4 regions of the Rhizobium sp. BK008 genome follow, and region 1 is predicted to be linked to each of the others. Evidence: riboswitches for the same ligand, from Rfam matches in the RefSeq annotation. Region 1 holds a riboswitch; each other region holds the start of a gene.
The links. A riboswitch is a leader RNA that binds a small molecule or an ion and turns the genes downstream of it on or off. The one in region 1 is predicted to bind cobalamin.
Positions count from the first base shown of each region.

Region 2: linked by a shared signal. The riboswitch ahead of nrdH (glutaredoxin-like protein NrdH) and the one ahead of FHT69_RS26175 (CbtB domain-containing protein) in region 1 are both predicted to bind cobalamin.
Region 3: linked by a shared signal. The riboswitch ahead of cobU (bifunctional adenosylcobinamide kinase/adenosylcobinamide-phosphate guanylyltransferase) and the one ahead of FHT69_RS26175 (CbtB domain-containing protein) in region 1 are both predicted to bind cobalamin.
Region 4: linked by a shared signal. The riboswitch ahead of bluB (5,6-dimethylbenzimidazole synthase) and the one ahead of FHT69_RS26175 (CbtB domain-containing protein) in region 1 are both predicted to bind cobalamin.

Region 1 is NZ_JACIFK010000008.1:23,611-27,471, reverse strand. Features, by position in the region: gene FHT69_RS26185 (putative bifunctional diguanylate cyclase/phosphodiesterase) at 1-854, opposite strand, end outside; gene FHT69_RS26180 (histidine phosphatase family protein) at 1,399-1,953, opposite strand; adenosylcobalamin (AdoCbl) riboswitch at 2,042-2,184, shown strand; gene FHT69_RS26175 (CbtB domain-containing protein) at 2,198-2,407, shown strand; gene FHT69_RS26170 (CbtA family protein) at 2,521-3,267, shown strand; gene FHT69_RS26165 (hypothetical protein) at 3,317-3,861, shown strand, end outside.
Region 2 is NZ_JACIFK010000008.1:366,460-370,320, forward strand. Features, by position in the region: gene nrdE (class 1b ribonucleoside-diphosphate reductase subunit alpha) at 1-1,173, opposite strand, end outside; gene nrdI (class Ib ribonucleoside-diphosphate reductase assembly flavoprotein NrdI) at 1,152-1,556, opposite strand; gene nrdH (glutaredoxin-like protein NrdH) at 1,570-1,791, opposite strand; cobalamin riboswitch at 2,072-2,298, opposite strand; gene FHT69_RS27740 (heavy metal translocating P-type ATPase) at 2,538-3,861, opposite strand, start outside.
Region 3 is NZ_JACIFK010000001.1:1,070,049-1,073,909, reverse strand. Features, by position in the region: gene cobN (cobaltochelatase subunit CobN) at 1-173, opposite strand, end outside; gene cobW (cobalamin biosynthesis protein CobW) at 178-1,227, opposite strand; gene cobU (bifunctional adenosylcobinamide kinase/adenosylcobinamide-phosphate guanylyltransferase) at 1,232-1,741, opposite strand; cobalamin riboswitch at 1,963-2,359, opposite strand; gene FHT69_RS05175 (chloride channel protein) at 2,618-3,861, shown strand, end outside.
Region 4 is NZ_JACIFK010000001.1:1,220,135-1,223,995, forward strand. Features, by position in the region: gene FHT69_RS05920 (methyl-accepting chemotaxis protein) at 1-121, opposite strand, end outside; gene FHT69_RS05925 (DHA2 family efflux MFS transporter permease subunit) at 353-1,756, opposite strand; cobalamin riboswitch at 1,953-2,141, shown strand; gene bluB (5,6-dimethylbenzimidazole synthase) at 2,182-2,871, shown strand; gene FHT69_RS05935 (DUF2865 domain-containing protein) at 2,875-3,861, opposite strand, start outside.

The DNA.
Region 1 (3,861 bases):
AAGGGTTTGATCGCCTTGTTGGAGATCGCGGCGCGCAGCCTGGTTTCCAGTGCGGCGCGTTCGGTCACCTTGTCCTGCATCGAAGGTTCGAAGACGAAATAGTGGTTCGGTCCGCGTGATTTCGCCTCATACATGGCGAGGTCGGCACGGTGGGCGGCGTCTTCCAGTGGTTCGGCTCCCTCGGCCCAGCGGTCGTAGCCGACGCTGGCGCCGACCTCGACGGCAAAGCTATCGATATGGATCGGCCGGGTGACCGCCTGGATCAGCAGCTTGGCAAAACGCTCCTCGCGCTGCGCCGTCAGGGCGAAGGCGACGACGATGAATTCGTCGCCGCCGAAGCGATAGACGCAATCGGCATTGCCGAGTGCACAGATGCGTCTGGCAACCTCGATCAACAGGACGTCGCCGCCCTTGTGGCCCACGAGATCGTTGACTTTCTTGAAGCCGTCGAGGTCGACGGAGAAGAGAGTGACGTTGCGATCCCACTCCTCGATCTCGGCCTCATCGTCCTTGATCGGCCGCGAGAGGATCTTGCGCTCGAAGGCGTAGCGGTTCGGCAGTTTGGTGAGATGGTCGTGGGTTGCGGTCCAATCGGCCTTTGCCTGGGCGGTGGCGCGCAGTTCCGTTTCCTTGCGCAGGTCGGCTATGCGCAGCACCGAATAGATGAAGCTCATGGCGCCGGCGATGCCGAGCGCCAGAACGAGCTTGTCGGCGCCGTACTCGCCGAAACCGGTCATGAAGTAGACAAGGCTGTCGTCAAGCTGCAACAGGGTGCAGAGGAGCCAGAGAGTAATCCCGAACCCGACGATCGAAACACATTGCCTTCCGGCCCTGCTCTGGAAAAATACCGGCACTGCGCCTTCTCCATCTCCACCCTTCGCGGAAGTAGCACGAAAGTCTGAAATGTTCGTTGAAACCAGAAGGCGAATTATCGGAGGCGGCAGCCTCCTGATGTGCCGTCGAGGGACCGTTGGCGCCAGAGGAAAACGCCGAGCGAGCCCTCTTCGTGGTTGGCAGAATGGCAGGTGCGGAAAAAACGAAGGCGAGCGTGCCATGGCATCGCTCGCCCTTTTTCGTGCTTCAGGCGGTGACGATCAGCAGCGGGACGCTGACGATGAGACCGACCAGAACTGTGACTGTGGCGACACGCATCAAACGCAGGCGCCGCGTGCGCTCCCCACTCCAATCATATGTCATTCTTCCATCTCCTTGGGATAAGGAAGTAGTCCCCGCGAAACCGGGTTCAACAGAGATGACGCGATTTGCTTGTGTAAGGCTGGATATGATCAGGACTCGCTAAAGCATCGGTCCGAAAATCGGAATCGATTTTCGGACAGCGCGATGCGAGGATTGAAAGTGTCCGAGCGTCCTTGTGCGTCCGAAAGGACGCACGGCGCTCTAATGCTGGAAGCGCAGAGACCAGCGTCGTCCATTGCTGGTCATGCGAATGACGGCGAGCGGCTCGATGTCGCTCAGCCAGAAAGAGGAGAGCGGCGCCTGAAGCACATGGGCGACCGCCGCCCGGATGACGGCTGCGTGACTGACGGCGATCACATGGCCGCCGAGGGCGGATTCGCTCTCCATCCAGTCGGCGACGCGTGTTCTCAAATCAAGAAGGCTCTCGCCGCCATGCGGGGCCGCTTCAGGATCGCTCATCCAGGCCATGAGGTTCTCAGGCTCTTCCGCCTCTATCGCGGCGATCGATCTGCCGGCCCAGCGGCCATGGTCGCAGTCGCGAAGCGCCGGATCGATCCGGGCTTGGAGGCGGAGCGCGTCAACAGTCTGGCGGGCGCGCAAAGCGGGGCTCGTGGCAACGCGATCGGCGCGGGGCAGGGCGGCCATCCTGTCGGCTTCTTCCGCCGCCTTGCCTTCCAGCGGTTCGTCGAGCGGGAACAGGGCCTTGCGGCTCGCCATCGTCGCGCCGTGGCAGATCCAGGTGAGGCGCGTATTCACGGTCGTTCTGATCTCCCGGAGTGCGGCTGTAGCGGCGCAGGACGGCCCTTGGCCGGCTTGTGAAGTTTCGTTGACAGTCTCTTCGGCGTGCAGATATAACCGTGCTGTTGCGGGTTTGGAAGCCGGTGGAAATCCGGCGCGGTCGCGCCACTGTGACCAGCGTGTCGAAAGCTCTTCGCGCTGGAAGTCAGACCCTACTGCACAAGCACTCTTTCGACTGAACGCGTCATTCCCGGAGGAATACATGTCTGACACCACTTTTGCGCCCGTCGCGGCACCGGCGCCGATCCCCCTGGGAGAGATCCTGCCATGGGCGATCTTCGGTGGCCTGCTGATGCTCATCGTTCTCTATTTTGTCGGCACCGAGGAAGGCGCGATGGCGCTGTTCAACGGGATGTATGTGCACGAATTCGTGCATGACGGCCGTCATCTCCTCGGCTTTCCCTGCCACTAAAGCGCGTCGCGATCTTTCAGATTCGCGCCTCACTTTAGGTCTTTGTTTTCGCATGTCGTTATCGCAAAATCGCTGCACACTTTTGCGCGACATGCTTTAGGGGAGTTCCTGACATGGTTGGAAATCTTCTGCTTCGCGGCATGCTCGCGGGCCTGATTGCTGGCATCCTCGTTTTCGCTTTTGCGCATATCTTCGGCGAGCCGCTGGTCGATGCGGCGATCGCCTTCGAGGAGGCGAGTGCCCAGGCGGCCGGTGAAGCTGCCGAACCTGAAATCGTCAGCCGCGCCACGCAGGCCGGTCTCGGCCTTTTCACCGGCGTCATGGCCTACAGCGTTGCCGTTGGCGGGCTCTTCGCTCTCGCCTTCGCTTTCGTGCACGGCCGTTTCAGCAGCCTTTCGGCGCGCGGCACCTCGGCCGTCATCGCCATTGCCGCATTCGTGGCGATCGTCCTCGTTCCCGGTATCAAGTATCCGGCCAACCCGCCGGCGGTCGGCAATCCCGATACGATCGGCGTCAGGACCGAACTGTTCTTCCTGATGATCGTCGTCTCGCTCGCCGCGCTGATTGCCGCGGTGGCGCTGTCGCGCCGCCTCGCGGGGCGTTTCGGTCTCTGGAATGGCGCGATCATCGCCGGAATCGCTTATCTCGTCTTCATCGGCGTCGTGCTCTATCTGCTGCCGCCGATCAACGAGGTGCCGGAGAACTTCTCGGCGATGGTCCTCTGGCGGTTCCGCACGACTTCGCTCGGCATGCATGTGATCCTCTGGACAACCTTGGGCCTTGCCTTCGGAGTGCTGGCGGAAAAGCGGCTTGCCGTTAAGGACGGGCAACGCGGCCGGCCGGCAACGGCATTTCACTGAACGCATCGAAGGGCGCCGCTTGCCGGCGCCCTGAACTTTTCGGGCGGCCATGACAAGCAGCAGAACCATACCACTCGTGTCGACGGCGTTTGCCACCGCCGTCTTTTTTTGTGTGGTTGCTGGAAGCGCTCTTGCCCATAGCCCTAGCGGCGGCGGCAGCCATACCGGACTGGATATTCCGGAAATTTCCCATGGCGAGATGGCGGTGATTGCAGACTATCGCAGTGGGATCATCGACCTTGCTTCCCGTGCCGTCGATACCAACGAGCCGTTCCGCCGCGTCCTGAACTATGCCGAGATCCAGTATTCCTATTGTCTCTGGGGCCGGGTGCCGGGCAGCGTGACGGACGAGGAAAGCCCGTTCAACGAATGCGCCCATGCCTATCTCGCGGCGGCCAAGGCGGTCTTGCTGTCGATGCGCGAGATGCCGCAAGAGAGGGCTGCCGCGAATGAAATCATTTCCGCCGTCGACGCCGACATGACGCGGCGCGGCCTTGCGCTCGTCACCTGCCGGTTCAGCGGCGAGGCCTTCAACACCGCCGATGTCATCAAGCCACACTGGGGCAAGGTGCCACTTCATCCAGCCAGCATGGC
Region 2 (3,861 bases), 340 kb from region 1:
CGTGTCCTCGAACATGATATAGGGGTAGCCGCTCTCGAACTGGATTTCGGCAAGCACCTGGAAGAATTCGCGCGCCTTGATCTTCTTCTTTGAAATGCGGGCATCCGCCACCATCTCGCGGTACTTTTCCGTCACCGAAATCTCGGTGAAAGGCGCGCCATAGACGCGTTCCACGTCATAGGGCGAGAACAGGTACATGTCTTCATTGTTCTTGGCGAGCTCGAAGGTGATGTCGGGCACGACGACGCCGAGCGACAGCGTCTTGATGCGGATCTTCTCGTCGGCATTTTCACGCTTGGTATCGAGGAAGCGCATGATGTCGGGGTGATGGGCGTTGAGATAGACCGCACCCGCGCCCTGCCGCGCCCCGAGCTGGTTGGCATAGGAAAAACTGTCTTCGAGCAGCTTCATCACCGGGATGATGCCAGACGACTGGTTCTCGATCTGCTTGATCGGCGCGCCGGCCTCGCGGATATTGGTCAGCGACAGCGCCACGCCGCCGCCGCGCTTCGACAATTGCAGCGCCGAATTGATCGACCGGCCGATCGATTCCATATTGTCCTCGACGCGCAGCAGGAAGCAGGAAACCAGCTCTCCGCGCTGCTTCTTGCCGGCATTGAGGAAGGTCGGCGTCGCCGGCTGGAAACGGCCGGAAATGATCTCGTCCACCATGTCGCGGGCAAGGCCCTCGTCGCCGCGCGCAAGCGCCAGCGCCACCATGCAGATGCGGTCCTCGTAGCGCTCGAGATAGCGCTTTCCGTCGAAGGTCTTCAGCGTATAGCTGGTGTAATATTTGAAGGCGCCGAGGAAGGTCGGGAAACGGAATTTCCTGGCATAGGCCTGGTCGAACAGGTCTCGCACGAAATTGAAGGAATACTGGTCGAGAACCTCCTGCTCGTAATAACCCTCGGTCACGAGGTAATCGAGCTTTTCCCTCAGATTGTGAAAGAACACCGTGTTCTGGTTCACATGCTGCAGGAAATACTGCTTGGCCGCCAAACGATCCTTGTCGAGCTGGATCCGCCCATCCTCGTCATAGAGGTTCAGCATGGCGTTCAGCGCGTGATAGTCGAGCGTTTCCGCCGCTTTCAAAGGGCGTTCGCCGGCGGGATGAGCAAAAGTGTTATGCGGTTTTGCGCCCGCATCCCGCGTCAGAGTTGTTCCCGTGTCCAAAATCGTTCCATCCCGTGTTTGACGTTGGCGACGTCGTCTTCCGTGCCCATGAGCTCGAACCTGTAGAGATACGGCACCAGGCATTTCCGCGAGACCACGTCGCCGGCGAGCCCGTATGTCTCGCCGAAATTGCTGTTGCCCGCGGCGATCACGCCGCGGATGTGTCCTCGGTTTTCCGCATCGTTCAAGAAACGGATCACCTGCTTGGGAACGGCACCCTTGCCGCCGTCGCCGCTATAAGTCGGCACAACAAGCACGAAGGGTTCGTGGATATGGAACGCGTCAACGCCACCGGTCGGAATGCGCGCCGCGCGCAGTCCGAGCTTGGCGACGAACCGATGGGTATTTTCGGATCGGCTGGAATAATAGACGATCAACCCCACCGCTTGTCCTCACTCAGGAGAGCGCGCTGATCATGTCGGGGCGGAAGCCCGCCCAGTGCTGCTCGCCGGCGATGACGACAGGCGCCTGCATGTAGCCGAGGCTGCGGACCCGATCGAGCGCTTCGGCATCCTGCGAGATATCGACGATGTCATAATCGACACCCAGACGGTCGAGGGCGCGGTAGGTGGCAGTGCACTGGACGCAGGCAGGCTTGCTGTAGACGGTAATGGTCATAGTATTCCTCGTGACGACGCGATTGGGACGCAGGACATCGATCGGAAATCTCTCGATATCCGTCGAAAAGGCTCTGTATTTTGCAGCTATGCGGCTCGTTCAGCCGCCGGGCGCGACGTGCCCTTTATATTGCGCGGGTGGCGGCCTGAATTGAGATACTGACATGACTTCACCCCGAAGTGGCTCAATGCGAAGGTTTCAGGGGCGGAGGTTCGGGCCTGCGCAACGCGATGCGGAGATCCCCGCAGCCATGCAAACGCGACCTTCCGGACACCCCGCCCGTGGACGTTTTGTTCGAGGCAGGTCTCCTGGCTCACGGGTCAAAGCACCCTGCCCCAGCCTTCCCAAGGCCTCATGCCTCAGTGACCTGAAATCGGACAGTTGCTCTCCGCTCACAGTTGCGGGGGCAGCTCCGGCGTTGTTGCGCCGTCATGGCGAAACGCACCGTATTCCCGTCTTAGCCATCGCTCCCTACGAATCGATGGAACCTCGAACACTAGATATAGTACGCCAATCCAAATTCGCGTCAACGGATGGTTTGTGCATTGCGTTACGACAGGTTTGAAATCGCTACATTCCTGTGAAGAACATGGATAACCAAAGCTTAAAGACAGCAGGCTGTGGAGAAGCCCCACGAGGGGAGCCGACCTATGACCGGTCCAAAGATTTCGGTTCGAGATCAGGCCCGAATCGTCGATGGGACATCCCGCCGGTGACGGGCGCCGGAGGATGAAGTCGGGGAATGCTTATATCTTTATCCGAAGCAGCCGCAGCGCGTTGATCGTCACCAGCACGGTGGCACCGGTATCGGCGAGGATCGCCGGCCAGAGCCCGGTAATGCCCATGATCGTCGTCACCAGGAACACCGCCTTCAGCCCCAGCGCGATGCTGATGTTCTGCAGGATGTTGCCCATCGTGCGTTTGGAAAGTTCGATCATCCGCGCCACGTCGCCGACGCGTCCGTGCAGCACGGCGGCATCCGCGGTCTCCAGTGCCACATCGGTGCCGCCGCCCATGGCGATGCCGATATCGGCAGCGGCCAGCGCCGGAGCATCGTTGATGCCGTCGCCGACCTTGGCGACGATCAAGCCCTGGCGCTTCAATTCGCCGACGACACGCTGCTTGTCCTCAGGCATCATCTCCCCGAGCCAGTCGATGCCGAGCATGCCGGCCACGGCTGCCGCCGTCCGCTTGTTGTCGCCCGTCAGCATCATCGCCTTGACGCCTGCCGATTTGAGGCTAGCGAGCCCGGCCTCGGCATCCTCGCGCGGCTCGTCGCGCATGGCGATCAGGCCGGCCGCGATACCGTTGACAAGCAGCACCGATACGCTCTTGCCCTCGTCGTTGAGCGCCGTGATGCGTGCATCCTGCTCCGCGCTGAGCGCCCCGAGCGCACGGGCAGCCGGCGGCGACAACAGGTCCAGCGTCTCGCCGCCGACCTTGCCGCTGACACCCTTGCCCGGCAGCGCTTCCAGCTCAAAGGCTGGCGGCACGGGAACGCCGTCCGCCTTGGCGCGGTTGAGGATAGCCAGGGCCAAGGGATGGCTGGATCCCTGCTCCAGCACCGCCGCGCGCGACAACACCTGCGCCTCCTTCAATCCGAAGGAAATGATGTCGGTCACCTGTGGCCTGCCCTCGGTCAGCGTGCCTGTCTTGTCGAAGGCGACCATCGTCACCTTGCCGAGCGTTTCCAGCACCGCGCCGCCCTTCATCAGCAGCCCGCGCCGCGCCCCCGCCGAAAGCGCAGCGGCGATTGCCGCCGGCGTCGAGATGACAAGCGCGCAGGGGCAGCCGATCAGCAGGATGGCGAGACCCTTATAGATCCATTCGCCCCACGACCCGCCGAACAGCAGCGGCGGAACGATGGCAACCAATGCTGCGACCACGACCACGCCGGGCGTGTAATAGTGCGAGAAGCGGTCGATGAAACGCTCGGTCGGCGCCTTCGATTCCTGCGCCTCCTCCACCAGCTTGACGACTCGGGCGATGGTATTGTCGGCCGCCGCCGCCGTGACGCGAACCCGGAGCAGCACATCGCCATTCACCGTGCCGGCAAAAACAACGGCATCG
Region 3 (3,861 bases), on a different contig from region 1:
AGGCTGGCGAGCCGCAGCGAATGCTGCCCCTTGCGGTCGCGGTGGGCGGCTGCGATCGCGGCGAGTTCGCTGTCGGCGGCCGACAGGAACAGGATCTCGCCCGGCGTCTGCCCGAGGTCGATCGCCTCCTCGCCGTCGCTGATCGTTCCCTGCTGGGCCAGAAGCAGATGCATTGGTTTATGCCAGCTCTTCGATTGCCGTCCTCACCGCGTCCTGATCCATCTCGTGCAGGCCGATGACGACGAGGCGCGTCGTGCGCTTTTCGCCTGGAGCCCAGGCGCGGTCGAAATAATGATCGATGCGGCTGCCGACGGCCTGGAGCTGCAGGCGCATCGGCTTGCCGGCGATATCGACGAAGCCCTTGAGGCGCAGCACGTCATGGGTTGATATGATCGCCTTCAGCTTCTCGACGAAGCCGGCGGGATCGGCAACGGGTCCGAGATCGACGACGAAGCTGTCGAACTCGTCGTGGTCGTGCGGCGCGCCGTCTTCATGCTCCAGCTCATGATGCGACTTGCGATTGGCGACATCGTCCTCGGTGCCGATACCAAGGCCGAGCAGGATGCCGGCCGAGACTTCGCCGTTCTTCGCCTCGATGATCGCGGGTTTGCGCACCGTGCGGGAGGCAACCTCGTCGCGCACCCTGATAAGACCTGCCGCGTCGATCAGGTCGGTCTTGTTGAGCACGATGAGATCGGCGCAGGTGAGCTGATCCTCGAACAGCTCCTCGATCGGGCTTTCGTGATCGAGCGATTCATCCTCGGCGCGGCGCGCATCGACGGCATCATGGTCGTCGGCGAACCGGCCGGCGGCAACGGCGGCGCTATCGACCACCGTGATGACGCCGTCGACGGTCACTTGCGTGCGGATATCGGGCCAGTTGAAAGCGGCGACCAGCGGCTGCGGCAGGGCGAGGCCCGAGGTTTCGATGACGATGTGGTCGGGCCGCTGTTCGCGCTCGAGCAGCTTCGTCATCGTCGGAATGAAATCGTCGGCGACAGTGCAGCAGATGCAACCATTGGTGAGTTCGATGATGTCGTCCTCGGTGCAATTCTCCGCGCCGCAGCCCTTCAGCACGTCACCGTCGACACCGAGATCGCCGAATTCGTTGATGATGAGCGCGATCTTCTTGCCGCCGGCATTGGTGAGCAGGTTGCGGATCATCGTGGTCTTGCCGGCGCCGAGGAAGCCGGTGATGACGGTTGCAGGAATTTTCTGCTGGTTCATGAACTTAACCCTTCATTTTCAGCGGCAGGCCTGCCGCGATGAAATAGACTTCGGCGGCCTTCGCCGCGATCGATTGGTGCAGCCGGCCGGCATGATCGCGGAAATCCCGCGCCATGCGATTGTCAGGCACGATGCCGAGGCCGACCTCGTTGGAAACGAAAACGAGCCGCGCCTTCGCGGCGGCCAGGAAATCGGCGAGCGCTGCAAATTCCGCCGCCATGTCGCGCTCCTCCATCATCAGATTGGTGACCCAGAGCGTCAGGCAGTCGATCAGCACGATGCGTCCCTCGCCGTCGATGGCGCCAAGCTTGCCGACGAGATCGAGCGGCTCCTCATGCGTCGTCCAGGACGGACCGCGGTCGGCCTTGTGCTGAGTGATACGCGCCTGCATCTCCTCGTCCCAGGCCCGGCCGGTGGCAAGGTAGTGGCGGTCGAGGCCGGTCGCGGTGACGAGAGCTTCGGCGAAGCGGGATTTGCCGGAGCGCGCGCCGCCGAGGATGAAGATGGTGGTCATGCTCAGACGCTCCTCAGGGAGGGTGCGTAGCCGTGGCTTGTTCCGAGTGCACCTTTTTCGACTGCTGGGGGGACCGAGTATTCGACATAACCGGCCGAAAGCACTCCTCTTGCAGGGCTGCTTGGAGGCGTCGCGAGCGCCGCACCAGGCCGCGCTGAATTCAATCGTTCAGCCAAGACAACCTCCGTGCTGGCAACGGGCGTAGTGCCCAGGTGTGGGCTTCTGGCCCGGCACGTAATGGCAGGTCTCCTGGCTCGCGGTTATCGGCCGCGATCGGGGCAGACCGGAAACCGGTCGCCCTGATCGTGCCGGCGGATCATCCTCGCCTTCCCGGCTGCATTGGTGAAAAGGTGGACGATTCGTAGATTTAGAGGCGTCCGACCCCGGTTGATCACCATGCATCTCCAGTGGCTTTTCCGGCATATCGCCCATCCCGCCCGCTTGCATGATTGCAAGCCGCCGGCCGGAGGGGCTCGGTGCCGGATGGAAGACCTTGACCGCTCTACAGTCGCGGGGTCGGCTGTGATGAAGGCGCCCGGTTTGGGTCCGCCCCTTCACATTCCCTTTTCATCCAGAAGGGCGCAACACCGATCCGGAACCATCCGTTATGTCAGGATGGTCGGGCGACCATCCGTTGAGGGATGGTTAGGCAAGCCGGGGTGTGAAGTCAACCGGCCTTGGCGGCCGGGCAGCTCCCGAGCAGATGGCGCAACCCTATCAACACGACTTACTCTACCTAAAATATCGTCATTTATCAGAGGCTTACGTCATAAATATTTGTCCCGGGCGCCGGCTTTTCGCCGCAATTGCGTCGCAAGCGGACTGCGCGACCATCTCCGCCCTTGACCGGGCCTCTCCCCGCCTAGTTGTCTAGCCATGCTTATGAAATTGGATCGGCGCCGTTTCCGGGCGCTGCGTGTTTTCTTCGATTCGGGCCGCCTGCGGGCGCTGACCCGCCGCAGCGAGGTCGGCCTGTCACTGGCGGGCGCCGTCGTCGGCATCATCTCGGGTCTCGCCGTCACCGGTATGAGCTACGTCTCGAGCGAGCTGCATCAGCTGATCTTCGGCATCGCCGATAGCGAGCGGCTGAGCTCATCCGAGATCGAGAACAAGATGCTGCTGCTCACCGCACCCGTCATCGGCGGCGCCCTGCTCGGCCTGTTGCTCCTGGTGCTGGCGAAACGGCGCAAGAAGCCGATGGTCGACCCGATCGAAGCCAATGCGCTGCATGGCGGCCGTCTATCCTTGACTGACAGCATCATCGTTGCCGTCCAGAACCTGATCTCCAACGGGTTCGGCGCCTCGGTCGGACTGGAGGCCGGCTATACCCAGCTTGCCGCCGGCCTTGCCTCGAAATTCGGCCTGAAGCTGCAGCTTCGCCGCTCCGACCTGCGCATCCTCGTCGGCTGCGGCGCGGCGGGCGCCATCGCCGCCGCCTTCAACGCGCCGCTGACCGGCGCCTTCTATGCCTTCGAGCTGATCATCGGCACCTATACGATCGTGTCGCTGACACCCGTCGTCGTCTCAGCACTCATTTCCACCCTTGTCGCAAGGCTGCTTGCCGATGGTGATTTCACCCTCGATATCGGCAGCTTCGGCTCGGTCGTGCCGGCCGACTATATCCCGGCGCTGCTGCTCGGCGCCTTCTGCGCCGGCATCGGTATCCTGATCATGCAGGGCGTCTCCTTCGTCGAGGAACTGGCGCGCAAGAGTTCGATCGCCCCACCCTTCCGCCCGGCGCTCGGTGGCGTCATCGTCGGGCTCTTGGCGATGATCTCGCCGCAGGTGCTCTCGGCCGGCCACGGCGCGCTGCATCTCAACCTCTCCCGCGAGGTGGCGATCCCGACACTGATCGGTCTCTTCCTGTTGAAATCCCTGGCCTCGGCGATCTCGATCGGCTCCGGCTTCCGGGGCGGCCTGTTCTTCGCCTCGTTGTTCATGGGCGCCCTGCTCGGCAAGCTCTTTGCCTATTGCGGACCCTATTTCGCCGATGCGACGCTGACCCCCGTCATCTATGCCGTGGTCGGCATGAGCTCGCTTGCCGTCGCCGTTATCGGCGGACCGCTGACCATGACGTTCCTGGCGCTCGAAATCACCGGCGATTTCCCGATCACCGCGCT
Region 4 (3,861 bases), on a different contig from region 1:
GCGCTCGGGTTTCGTACATCCATGTGTAGGTAGCAAAGGCGGAAATGCCGCACAGATTGACGGCCACGATAATCGCCGCCAGCTTGGCTGTCAGAGGCATCGTTTTCAAAAATTGGAACATTCCGCGGGGGCCTAGAATTGCGGCTCAGTCGGACATGTTCCCGACCGGCGTATCAATACGGGCATCCACGCTGACGGTCACATCACGAGCGCTCATGCCCATGTCCTGATAGCGACCCAAAACGCGCAAACGCAGTGTGTATTTGATGTGTGAATAAATCATAAAGTAGAAAGGGATGCCGGAGCACACGCGTGTGATTTCGCTATCACGCCCGCTGGTGATCTGCCGCGATCAGCTGTTTTCCGCGATCGCCTCTTCGGGCTCCGTCTGCCGGTGTTTGCGGCGGCGCGTCGTCAGTTCCGCGCCGGCATCGCGCGGCAGCCGCAGGAAGGTGATGCAGGCGAGCGCCGAAATCGCCGAGACGCTGAAGAAGGCGACGTGGAAATCCGAGACCAGCAGCCGGCCGCCATGGAAGCTGCTCGAAATTTCGAGGATGCCGCCGGCGATCGCCACACCCATTGCCATGGAGATACGCTGGGCAACGGCATTGATCGCGGTTGCCTGGCTGCTGTCGGCGGCGGCGACATCGCCGAAGGCCATGGCGTTGACGCCCGAGAAAGCCATGGAGCGGAACAGGCCGCCGATCAGCAGGCAGGCCATGATCAGGAAAAGCGGGGTTTCGACGGTGAACAGGCCGTTGATGCCGAGGAAGATCGCCGCCAGCAAGGTGGTGATTGATATGACGGTGCGGAAGCCGAAGGCATTGAAGGTGCGCGAGGCGGCGAATTTCGAGCCCATGGAGCCGAGTGCGCTGACGAAGGTGACCGAGCCCGATTGCAGCGGCGTCAGGCCGAAGCCGAGCTGCAGCATCAGCGGCATCAGGAAGGGCAGCGCGCCGAGCCCCATGCGGAAATTCGAGGCGCCGAGGATCGCCGCCCGGAACATCGGGTAGCGGAACATCTTCGGATCGAGAAGCGGATAGGGTGCGCGGCGGGCATGCAGGAGGTAGAGGAGACCGGCAAGGATGCCGATCGCAACCGTGACATAACCGTAGATGACGGGCACGGCCGGCAGGCTGATCACCGAGACGCCGAAGACGAAGCCGGAGAAGCCGAGGCCGCACAGGAAGAAGCCCGGGAAATCCATCGGCCGCGGGCTGCGCGGCTCGACCGCCGGCAGGAAACGGGTGACGAGGATGATGCCGAGCACGCCGATTGGGACGTTGATCCAGAAGATCCAGTGCCAGGTGAGATAGGTGGTGAGGAAACCGCCGATCGGCGGCCCCATGATCGGGCCGATCAAGGCGGGAATGGTGAGCCAGGCCATGGCGTCGACGAGTTCGTGGCGCGGCGTCCCCCGGACCAAAAGCAAGCGGCTGACAGGCGTCATCATCGAGCCGCCGGCGCCCTGGATCAGCCGCGAGATGACAAAGGCCGTGATCGAGTTGGAGAAAGCGCAGGCGACCGAGCCGATCATGAAGACGAAGATCGCCATGCGGAAGATGTTGCGCGCACCGAACCGATCGGACATCCAGCCGCTGATCGGGATGAAGATCGCCAGTGCCACGAGATAGCTGGTGACGGCGAGCTTCAGCGCGATCGGCGAGGTGCCGATATCGGCTGCGATCGCCGGCAGGCTGGTGGCGATCACGGTCGAATCCATCTGTTCCATGAACAGGGCGACCGCAAGGATCATGGGCGTGAGGCGGGGCACGGGCAACCCGGATGCTGCGAGGGACTGTATCGTCCATACGCCTTCGGTGGTGATAAGGCCATAGAAACTATGGATGAAGGAGCTTGTCGAGCCGCTTCAAACCGACGCGGGAGGGTGCGTGGCTCAACGTGGTTCCCGACTGCGTCCTCGGGCCGGCTTGCCGTCGCCGCGCTTTCCTGAAATAGATGCGCCGTCAGGTGCCCGCCATCAACGCGGGAGAATCGGGAATCCGGTGCAAGGCCGGAACGTGCCCAACGCTGTAAGGCCGACGCTTGCCGCTTCATCTCGCCACTGGCTTCTCGCCGGGAAGGCTGCGGCAGACGGATGACGCCGAGTCAGAAGACCGGCCTGGCAAGATTGACCGATCCGCGCGGACGGCGGGCGGTTGCGTTGTTGGGGATTTGACGATGCGACCCTTTGATGAGGATGCCCTTTCGGCGGCGTCCGGTTTTTCCTTGGCCGAGCGCGAGGCCGTCTATCACGCGATCAAGACGCGGCGCGACGTTCGCAGCCAGTTCCTGCCCGATCCCTTGCCTGACGATGTTGTGGAGCGGCTGCTGACGGCCGCCCATCATGCGCCCTCCGTCGGCTTCATGCAGCCGTGGAATTTCATTCTGGTGAAAAGTGCCGCGGTCCGGGCGCGCGTCCAGGACGCCTTTGTGAAGGCCAATGAGGAGGCGGCGCTGATGTTTACCGGCGAGCGGCGACAGGCATACCGCTCCCTCAAGCTCGAAGGCATCACCGAGGCACCGCTCGGCATATGCGTGACCTGCGACCCCACCCGCAGCGGCAGCGTGGTGCTGGGGCGCACCCACAATCCCAGGATGGATAGCTATTCCACAGTCTGCGCCATCCAGAATCTCTGGCTTGCGGCGCGGGCGGAAGGGGTCGGCATCGGCTGGGTCAGCATTTTTCGCGAAGGCGATCTGAAAAGCATTCTCGGCATACCCGAGCATATCGAGGTGGTCGCCTGGCTCTGTGCCGGTTTCGTCGATCGGCTTTATGACGAGCCGGAACTCTCCGTCAAAGGCTGGCGGCAGCGTCTGCCGCTCCAAGAGCTCGTCTTCCATGACGGGTGGGGACGCAACGACCCGTAGCAATCACTGCTGTTGAGGCTGCGGCCCCGGTGTTGCCGGATTGGCTAGGTCGATCGAGCCTTGATCACCGGCAAGAAATTGCGGGCCGACCTGGCGGACCTTGTTCTGCACGGGATCGTAGGGGCGCTCCGGGACGGATGGTTGCGGTGGGGCTGCGGCAGCATCCTTCGCCGTGGGATTGGTGCGGATGGTGGTGATCGAACCTTGTTGCGGCGGTTCGCTTGACGGCTGCTTGCCGCGCATCTCATCGTAGTAGGCGGTGAGATTGCAGGCGCAGGAGGACTTTTCCCCCGGCGTGCGGTTCTTGTAGGCAAAGGCGTTTTTCATGGCGCTGTAGGGCGTGCCCGTTGCGACCGAGATCATGTTCGAGGCTTCGGTGCTCGTCACGTCACGATAGAACAGCTCTGTCTCGATACCCGGGCACATCTTGGCGCACGTCTGGGCGTCGCGGCCGAAATCGACCGAAGTGGCGTTCGAGCTGATCGGGAAGAAGCCGCCGTCGCAGGTGCGCACACACATGGTGCTGACCGGCGAGAGCATTTCGGCCCGCGGCAGGCCGTAGCGCGGATCGACCTCTTCACCGCCGCCGAGCGGAATGAAGGTATCGGTGCGCATCGCCTGCTCCTCGATGCTCGGGGCGGGGTCGGCGGCGCTGCGATCGCTCGGGGCATAGAAGTTTTCGCTGTTGCAGCCATTGCGATCGAGCGCGGCGATCAGTTCACGGCGCGTCCCATCATCGCCGCTCTGGCCGGCCAGCTCGTTACGGCGGTCCTGGAGATATTGGATATTGTCGATCATGCGGCCTTCGGACTGCGAGAGTTCACCGCAATAATCGGCATTCTCGCCGCCGATCACGACCATGCTGCCCGAGGTGCAGCCATTGTTGCGCAGCTCGTTGCGAACCTTGCGCAGCTCGAGGTTCTGCTCGGCCATGGCGCTGGCATATTGGCGCGCTTCCCGGCCGTTGCTATTGCCGATCGATCGCGGCAG